Regions from separate parts of the Vibrio sp. nBUS_14 genome, predicted to be linked through region 3. Evidence: riboswitches for the same ligand, from Rfam matches in the RefSeq annotation. Region 3 holds a riboswitch; each other region holds the start of a gene.

Region 1 (3,261 bases), 340 kb from region 3:
CAGGCACGGTATCCAAAGCTTGTAAAAGTAAACGGCTAGCATAAGGCAGATTAAAGAAGACATGCGCGAGCAAAATGCCATTCAAACCATAAATCGAGAATGGCAATTCAATGTCGAAGTTAGCCAAAAATTTAGCTAACCAGCCACTGTTGCCATAAATCGCCAGCAAACCAAATACACCGACCAACACCGGCAGAACCAAAGTCGACGCGAACAGTCTTAACAACAAAGCTCGCCCAAAAAATTGTCTACGGCACAGAGCGTGTGCAATAGGTATAGCAAAGCCAACACTAAGCACCGTTGAGAGTGTTGCTTGATAAAAACTAAATTTCGTTACATGCCAATAGTAAGGATCGGACCACACTTGGCTGATATCAAGAGAAGGGGCATTGCTAAGCAATGCCCCAACTGCTGAAACCACGAAGGCGGTAATGAGTATCGCAACCCAGATCCCGACCTTAGGTGTTTTCTTTATCATAAATTGATTTTTTACCGTAAATAATTCGCTCAAAGTATATCGAACGAACCTTTAAATACAGAAAGCTAGTTTTTAAATACTACGTTAAAAAGTAAGCGCACTCTGCCATTCGCGGATCCAAGGCTTGCGCTTAGCGGCGATTTCTTCAGGCGTAAAGCTCAGAGCTTTCTGCGGTACTGTTAACTGCTCGAACCCTTTTGGTAGTTCGATGTCAGTCACTGGGTACATCCAGTTACCCGTTGGCATCGCTGATTGGAACTCGTCACTTAAGATAAATGCCATAAACTCATCAGCCAGCTTTTCGTTCTTGTTGCCTTTTACCTTAGCTGCCACTTCGACTTGAGTGTAATGACCTTCTTCAAAGCTTGCTGCTGCATACTTAGAATCACTTTCTGCAATGATGTGGTAAGCCGGAGAAGTCGTATAAGACAGGACTAAGTCCGACTCGCCTTCTAGGAACATAGAGTAAGCCTCAGACCAACCTTTAGTCACAGTAACCGTTTTCTGAGCGAGCTTCTTCCACGCGTCTGTCGCTTCATCACCATAAACAGACTTCATCCATAGCATCATGCCTTGACCTGGCGTTGAAGTACGTGGGTCTTGGTAGATAACCTTGAGGTCGTCACGCTGCTCAACCAATTCTTTCAAACTCTTAGGCGGATTTGCTAATTTTTCTTTGTTATAGATAAACGCAAAGTAACCAAAATCATAAGGTACAAAAGTACTGTCGTTCCAGTCGTTAGGAAGTGTCACTGATGACGTATCAACATTGTGCTCAGCTAATAAGCCCGTCGCTTTCGCTTCAGCCATTAGATTGTTATCTAGGCCTAATACGATATCAGCTTTGCTGTTACCACCTTCAAGACGTAAGCGATTTAAAATAGACACGCCATCCTCTAGCGCGACAAAATTCACATCACAGCCACACTTTTCTTCAAATGCTTTTTCGACGGCAGGACGAGGGCCCCAATCCGCAGCAAAAGAGTCATAGGTATATACAGTTAGAGTATTGTCTGCAGCAACGGCAGAAAAAGAGATGGCTGTAGTAACAGCAAGGGTTGTTAATGTGAATTTCACTGGACGCTCTCCATGGTCTGAGCGGCACAGGTTTGAGGGAGGAGAACGGTAGAGGTTGTTCCTAACTCAATTCCTACGCCAGCATTATCTGGTTCAGGTTTACGGGTCCCAAGCACTTGCTTGATCTCAGCTCGCATTCGTTATTTGAATGGTTCGCTCCCCGATGAGTGTCCGGAATTGTAATTCGATTTTTAACAATAAGCTATCAAGTTTGGATCAATTACGTTGATCGTAACCCCAACGAGGCACTAAACCTTGCTCGATACTGAGATGATCCAGAATGCGCGCCACCATAAAATCGACCAGATCTTCGATCGACTTAGGTTGGTGATAGAAACCCGGAGCAGCAGGCATTATCGTCACGCCCATGGTCGAGAGTTTGTGCATATTCTCTAGATGCAGCGTAGAAAATGGCGTCTCCCGAACCACCAACAACAGCTGACCTCGCTCTTTCATCACTACGTCTGCAGCTCGCTCGATCAGGTTATCTGATAGGCCATGAGCAATTGAAGCCAAGCTTCCCGCAGAACATGGACACACCACCATCTGCTTCGGCGCTGCTGAACCAGAGGCAACCGGAGAAAACCAATCATCTTTACCACACACCACCAACTTTTCTGGGTCGCAACCTAAATGCTTCACCAAAACTTGTTTCGCTGCGTCAGGCCCAGCAGGTAACTTAAGTGCATGCTCTGTCGCCAACACCACTCGCGCTGCCGACGATATCAGTAAATAGACCTGATAATCTGCCGCCAATAAGCATTCAAGTAAACGCAGTCCGTAAGGCGCACCAGATGCGCCAGTGAAAGCGAGGGTTATAGCTTTATCGTGTTTTGTCATGTTCTCAATTACTTCAAATTGTAAGGTCTTGGATCGGTTAAGCTTTTAGTGCTAACCCATCCAACAGTTTCTGGTGAATACCACCAAAGCCACCATTACTCATTACCAAGATTTGGTCTCCCGCATGTGCCTCTGAGACAATTTTAGCAACGAATGCGTCCATGTCATCACTCACGTGTGCGGGTTGATGGCACGCATTGGCAACGTCTTGTACAAACCAATCAATGTTATCCGGTTGGAATAAGTAGGTAGAATCCGCCTGCTTGAGCGAATCAGCCAAAGTTTCTTTGTGCACACCACGCTTCATGGTGGCGGAACGAGGCTCTAAAACGGCAATGATTTTTTTCGAGTCGACCTTATTACGTAAACCACCGAGCGTAAGTTCAATCGCAGTTGGGTGATGTGCAAAATCGTCATAGACAGAAACACCAGCTACTTCGCCTTTAAACTCTAAGCGACGCTTGGTATTAATGAACGTCGCCAGTGATTCGCACCCTAAATCAGGCGTAACACCAACATGTCTTGCCGCCGCAATCGCCATCAAAGCATTGCTTACGTTATGATCGCCAACCAAACCCCAGCACACGGTTCCAACACATTCGCCTTGGAAATACACCTCAAATTTAGAGCCGTCTTTAACTAATTTATTGGCATCCCAATCACCGAGTTCACCACTCAACTCAGTTTCACTCCAGCAGCCACGAGATAACACATCTTGGATCGCGGTATCTTGCTTTGGTGAGAAAATACGGCCATTACTTGGCACTGTGCGAACCAAATGATGGAACTGTCGCTTGATCGCTTCAAGATCATCAAAAATATCTGCATGATCAAATTCGAGATTATTCATCACTAACGTTCTTGGG
Region 2 (3,261 bases), on a different replicon from region 3:
AGACCAAGTAAGATCTCCTGCGCAGTCACCCAAGTGTGTTTGAGTAGCACATCGTAGCGTTCAATCAGCTTTAAAAAGACTTCTGTAGGCGCTGGCAGAATGAAACTCGGCATCTCGAAGACAACCACAACTAGCTGCCATAAACCGAGAATCACAGCACTGCTGATCAGCAAACGCATAACGGGATTCATCTGACGAGGGCGTGTAGTGGTAGTCTGTACGTTAGCTGAACGCGCCACAGCTTCGCTTTGCGTTAGATCATTCATAATCACGCTCCAACTGATCTAAGATCGCTTGTTGTAACTCAGCACATTCACCGTCTAACACTCTTGGTGTCGCTGTATTAGGCACAGACAGTGACTGTGCACTCGCCGGAGTGCCTTGCAACACATACAAATTATCCGCCAAACGCACCGCTTCTTGTGGATCATGGGTAATCAACACAACGGTTTTATCTCTTAACAATTCACACGCTAAGACCTGTAACTTGTGTCTTGTTACCGCATCCAGCGCAGAGAAAGGTTCGTCCATCAGCACAACAGGTTTGTCTTGCATTAAGGTTCGAGCCAAAGCAACACGCTGGCGCATACCGCCAGACAATTGATCCGGCATAGCATCCGCGTAATCGGCCAGACCAACCGAAGTCAGTAACTCTACTGCTTGATTGGTTTGAGCTTGTTTATGAGATGCTTGGCTTTGATGCTTATCAGCGAAATTTTGGAAGCGGTGACTCAGGCACACATTGTCGATAACCGACAACCATGGTAGTAACAAATCTTGCTGCGCCATGTAAGCGATACGATCCGTTAAAGGCAGTTCATCAGACGTTGCCAATGTGCCCTGCCACTCCACCTTGTCGTCCAGCAAGCCTGCCAGATAACGCAATACTGTGGTTTTTCCGCAACCACTTCGACCCAGTAACACCGTCCACTTACCTGCGTTTAAGCTAAGCGACAACCCCGATAAGGTTGCGTGCTCGCTATCGCGGTAACGTAAGGTCGCGTTGCTGAGTTGAACGCCAACCGTATTAACGAACATTACCGTGTCCAGCGAAGAAGTGGTTTACTGGGCCATGGCCTTGACCGACTTGAAGCTCATCAGCATGAGCAATGGCGTGAGAAATGTATTGTTTACCAAGGTCGACAGCTTGCCTAAGCGTTTTGCCTTGAGCCAAGAAAGAAGCAATGGCTGAAGAGAGCGTACAACCTGTGCCATGGGTGTTTTTGGTAGGAAAACGCTTCGCGCTAATCAGAGCAGACGTGGTTGGCAGAATCAGTAGGTCGTTACTGTTTTCGTACTTCTCTAAATGACCGCCTTTTAGAAGCACCGCTTTCGCACCTAAGGCCCGTAGATCTTCAATCATGCCCTGCATTTCAGCTTCGCTTTCAGGTAAGGGCTTACCTGTAAGTGCTGCGCCTTCCGGCAAATTAGGTGTAATGATATCTGCCAGAGGAATCAGTTCTTGCTTTAGCGTAACAATGGCAGCGTTTTCTAAAAGAAGGTCACCACTGGTTGCGACCATTACAGGGTCAATCACAAGATGCTTAGGTTGGTACTGCTTAATTTTGTCAGCAACGACTTTGATGATTTGCGCATCTGCCAACATGCCGACTTTTACTGCCACGATATTGAGGTCAGTAAAAACTGCATCTAATTGGCTAGCGACATGATCAAGTGGGATGGGAAAAATGGCTGAAACGCCTTGAGTGTTCTGCGAAGTGATCGCGGTAATCACCGAACAAGCAAAACTACCGGTTGCAGACATCGCTTTAATATCAGCTTGAATGCCCGCACCACCGCCACTGTCAGAACCTGCAATGGTTAAAACAATCGGAGTATTCGTGCGAATCAAACTATCAGTAGAATGCTTTAAAACTGCGGATTTTTGAGTTAAATCTTTTGAAATAGAACTGTGTGTCATTGTCGCTCCTACTATCTTACAAGACGTAGGAGAACGAGCACCGATCGAAGGAGAAGTCGCAATAGTGTCATGAAAGGCTTTCATGAGAACAGACGTAGATCGAGTGCTTATAGTTCCCTACGCCAGTGTTAACTGAATCAGGTTCAACGGGTCTCGATTAACGATCTCAGCAAACACCAAATAAGGTATATGCCCCCCGACTATTGATAGCGATAGTAACAGCACTATCACAACTGAGATACTGATTTTGTTCAATTATAAGAATTACACATGAATAAAATTCAATTAGGCCCAACAAAACAAATACTTATAACGTTCCTTTAGATGACTTCGACTGAATAAACAAACACATCACTATCAAGAACATACCTAACCACCCAGCCAATGGAATCAACTCTCCCACAATACAGACGGCAAGTACCGCGGCGACGACAGGCTCAAGCAAGGTAATCAAGTTGGCACTGCTCGCGGTGACATGTCGCAGGCCAAAACTGAACGCGATATAGCCCATGCATTGAGGAATTAACGCCAAGTAACTCACGACCAATATATTGGAATTCGACGCGAACAAGTTACCCCCTGTAAACCACAGCGTTGGCAGTAATAGCATTGCACCTAAACCAAATATGCTGCCCATCGCTGCTTGCGATTCAATGCCTTCGTCTATCAGAGCCTTAGTCGCCCATGAATAAATGGCGTAGCACAGGCCTGCAACCAAACCTAAAGCAATGCCCAAAAGCTTCAGTTCGTTACCAGATTCACTCACCGATGACGACTCTGAAAACACCAATAACCCAATACCCACCACACCAATTGCAAAGCTCGTTAACCAGCGTTTGTTGATATTATTCTTTTTGCTGATAAGACACTCTAAGAGAGCAGAAAAGAACGGCGCAGTTGCAATAGACACGACCGTACCAATCGCGACACCAGATAACTTCATAGATGAATAGAAAGCCAATGGATAAACCGCCAAAGCCAATGCGCTCAACGCTAGCAATTTCTTGTTCAGCGAAAGCTTGTCGAGCGCGGATAGGATCTTTCGATACGCTAAGCCTGCTTGCATTAAGCCACCAACACCCATTGAAAGCGCACCAATCGCTAATGGGCTGAGATCAGGCGCAAAACTTGCGGCGGTGCCTGTCGTGCCCCATAAAATGGAAGCAAACAAGATGGCTAAAGTGCCCGTTTGGAATTCGTTAACACGATTGATGACAAGATTCATTTCTATTACCCAATTTTCAGTTCTGAAATAGATAATAGTGAAGATTGACAAAAGTTAGTTTGCCGAAAGGACGCTATTGTTGTTTCTAAAGACTGTCTTTCATTGAGCCTAGAAA
Region 3 (3,261 bases):
TCCTGGTGAGTGGAGTAGTGTGAATGGAGTTCATGAGCCTGTATACCAGTTGAAACAGTATGCAACGACTAGATTGCGTATCGCTAATGTCGACAACACGATCACTTACCCTATTGCTGTCGAAGGGGCTGAAGCATGGGTGATTGCCATCGATGGTAATCCTGTGAAAACGCCTTATAAACTGACTCAACATAAAATTGGTCCAGGGATGCGTGTAGATATCGGGCTGATCGCTCCTAAAGCTGGTGAGCGAGTTAACGTTCTCCAAATGAAGGGACGTTTCCCATTTTCTTTGTGTCAATTTGAAGTCGTAGATTCAGCATTTACTCAAGAGCGAGTGTTTCCAGTATTACCATTGAATCCAGTACCTAACCTAGATCTTGCTAATGCTGAAGAGATCGATTTTGTGTTCGAGTGGGAAGGTGCGGTATCACCAGTATCTAAAGATGGGAAGTCCATGCCTAAGTTTTGGCTTACTAATAAAAGAGCATGGGAGGGGATGAGCAAAGACAATATTCCTGAACCGTTGGCGACTTTAGAGTTGGGTAAGACTTACATATTCGATCTTAAGAACGTCACTCAATATCATCACCCGATTCATATTCATGGTCATACATTTACTGTATTGGAACTTGATGGTAAAAAAATTGAAGAGCCTTTCCATACCGATACAGTGTTACTTGGAAAAAACGGCCGAGCTAAAGCTGCATTTGTTGCAGACAACCCAGGACGTTGGATGTACCACTGTCATGTGATTGAACACATGAAAACAGGATTGATGGGATATATTGAGGTTAAGTGACACCTGTAACGTTTAATATTTGCACATGCATTCTTAGTTTCTACCCTCGCTTTTATCGGCGTTAAAGCTAGAATATAGGAATTATTGTTTGGGAGGATTCATGGGTCAGTTATCTATTTTAGGTTTTATTGCCATTGGTGGTGCATTTGGTGCTTGTTCGCGCTATTTGATTTCAGAGTTATGTGTGGTGATGCTAGGGCGTGGTTTTCCTTACGGTACGCTAACTGTTAACGTGATTGGCTCATTAATTATGGGTTTGCTCATCGCTGCATTTGAGAATGAGATGGTGGCGACAGAACCATGGAGACAGATCATCGGTCTTGGTTTTCTTGGAGCACTGACTACATTTTCTACATTTTCAATGGATAACGTCCTTCTTATGCAGCAGGGCGCTTTCTTTAAGATGGGGCTCAATGTGCTACTCAATGTGGTTCTCAGCATCTCAGCAGCATGGATCGGCTTCCAACTTTTGATAAAGTCTTAAAACTTTCTTACGATTTGTAAACAACTCGGCTTGGTTTATCCAAGCCGTTTTTATATACTCGATCGAACTTGTCGGAGTGCCATATGGCTGAGACCGTTTACTCGGGATCCGTTGAACCTGATCAGGCTAATACCTGCGAAGGGAACAAGAGTAGATATCTAACTAGAATCCTTCTAGAGATCTATCTCCAGATCACAACTGTATTTCTTACCGTGATCCCTCTTGTAGCATCTAATCCGTCAAGCATTTTTATCCCTATAAATAATAGCTAAAAGCCAAGGAAAAATGCTATGTCGAGTCGTAAACAAGCAAGACTGGAAGCGAAGAATTTCATTGATTCTTTATCCGTACAACCTTACCCAAATTCGAAAAAGGCTTACGTCCAAGGGTCTCGAGAGGACATTCAAGTCCCTGTACGAGAAATATCACTCGCTGATAGCCTAGTTGGTGGCAGCAAAAAAGAGCCTGTATTCGAACCTAATGCACCCATTCAAGTTTACGATACCTCAGGTGTTTACACAGATCCTACACACGAGATAGACCTGTATAGCGGTCTTCCTAAGTTGCGAGAGCAATGGATTGAAGAGCGTGGTGATACGGAACTGTTAGACGATGTAAGCTCTGTTTACACCAAAGAACGTTTAGAAGATGAAACCCTAGACGACCTTCGCTATGGCAACCTACCTAGAATTCGCCGCGCGACTGGCGATCAATGTGTTACTCAGCTGCACTATGCTCGTCAGGGCGTTATCACGCCTGAGATGGAGTATATTGCCATACGTGAGAACATGGGACGTCAGAAGTTCGCTGATGAGCAGCTTAACCATCAACACCCTGGCCATAACTTTGGCGCAAACCTGCCGAAAGAAATTACCCCTGAGTTCGTTCGTAAAGAGGTTGCTGAAGGTCGAGCTATTATCCCTTCAAACATCAACCACCCAGAATCAGAACCGATGATTATTGGTCGTAACTTCTTAGTGAAGGTGAATGCTAATATCGGTAACTCTTCAGTAAGCTCTTCGATTGAAGAAGAAGTTGAGAAGCTAGTTTGGTCAACTCGTTGGGGGGGCGATACCGTAATGGACCTCTCAACTGGCCGTAATATCCACGAGACTCGCGAGTGGATTCTGCGTAGCAGTCCAGTGCCGATTGGTACGGTTCCTATGTATCAAGCGCTTGAAAAAGTGAATGGCGTAGCCGAAGACCTCAACTGGGAAGTGATGCGTGATACCTTGATTGAACAAGCAGAGCAGGGTGTTGATTACTTCACTATCCATGCTGGTTTGTTGCTTCGCTACGTTCCGATGACGGCTAAGCGTGTGACTGGTATTGTTTCTCGTGGTGGTTCTATTATCGCGAAATGGTGCCTTGCTCATCACCAAGAAAGCTTCCTTTATACCCACTTCCGAGAGATCTGTGAGATCTGTGCGAAGTACGATGTTGCTCTATCATTAGGTGATGGCCTACGTCCGGGTTCTGTTGCAGATGCCAATGATGAGGCTCAATTCTCGGAGTTACGGACTCTAGGTGAGTTGACTAAAGTCGCTTGGGAATACGACGTTCAGGTGATCATTGAAGGCCCTGGACATGTGCCAATGCATTTAATCAAAGAGAATATGGACGAGCAGTTAGAACATTGCCATGAAGCGCCTTTCTATACTTTAGGCCCATTGACGACAGATATTGCCCCTGGTTATGACCATATTACCTCTGGAATTGGTGCGGCCATGATTGGTTGGTACGGCTGTGCGATGCTCTGTTATGTCACCCCTAAAGAACATTTAGGCTTACCAAATAAAGAAGATGTGAAGACCGGCCTGATCACTTACAAGTTGGCAGCACACGCTGCAGACTTGGCGAAAGGGCACCCGGGCGCACAAATCCGCGACAATGCGTTATCAAAGGCACGTTTTGAATTCCGTTGGGAAGACCAATTTAATCTAGCTTTAGACCCGGAAACAGCGCGTTCTTTCCA

The links. Region 3 has a riboswitch for thiamine pyrophosphate ahead of thiC (phosphomethylpyrimidine synthase ThiC). Riboswitches for the same ligand answer to the same signal wherever they lie in the genome.
Region 1: it holds a riboswitch for thiamine pyrophosphate, as region 3 does, so the genes downstream of both, thiB (thiamine ABC transporter substrate binding subunit) here and thiC (phosphomethylpyrimidine synthase ThiC) in region 3, are expected to answer to the same signal.
Region 2: it holds a riboswitch for thiamine pyrophosphate, as region 3 does, so the genes downstream of both, thiD (bifunctional hydroxymethylpyrimidine kinase/phosphomethylpyrimidine kinase) here and thiC (phosphomethylpyrimidine synthase ThiC) in region 3, are expected to answer to the same signal.

What each region holds. Positions count from the first base shown of each region.
Region 1 covers NZ_CP179206.1:3,316,155-3,319,415, forward strand. The annotation lists gene thiP (thiamine/thiamine pyrophosphate ABC transporter permease ThiP) at 1-478, opposite strand, end outside; gene thiB (thiamine ABC transporter substrate binding subunit) at 563-1,555, opposite strand; TPP riboswitch at 1,609-1,728, opposite strand; gene ACMAZD_RS15605 (flavin prenyltransferase UbiX) at 1,772-2,395, opposite strand; gene mpl (UDP-N-acetylmuramate:L-alanyl-gamma-D-glutamyl-meso-diaminopimelate ligase) at 2,433-3,261, opposite strand, start outside.
Region 2 covers NZ_CP179207.1:1,574,271-1,577,531, forward strand. The annotation lists gene ACMAZD_RS24850 (ABC transporter permease) at 1-266, opposite strand, end outside; gene ACMAZD_RS24855 (ABC transporter ATP-binding protein) at 259-1,038, opposite strand; gene thiD (bifunctional hydroxymethylpyrimidine kinase/phosphomethylpyrimidine kinase) at 1,028-1,921, opposite strand; TPP riboswitch at 2,019-2,130, opposite strand; gene ACMAZD_RS24865 (DMT family transporter) at 2,229-3,146, opposite strand; gene ACMAZD_RS24870 (helix-turn-helix domain-containing protein) at 3,232-3,261, opposite strand, start outside.
Region 3 covers NZ_CP179206.1:3,655,928-3,659,188, reverse strand. The annotation lists gene ACMAZD_RS17235 (multicopper oxidase family protein) at 1-802, shown strand, start outside; gene crcB (fluoride efflux transporter CrcB) at 903-1,286, shown strand; TPP riboswitch at 1,349-1,447, shown strand; gene thiC (phosphomethylpyrimidine synthase ThiC) at 1,577-3,261, shown strand, end outside.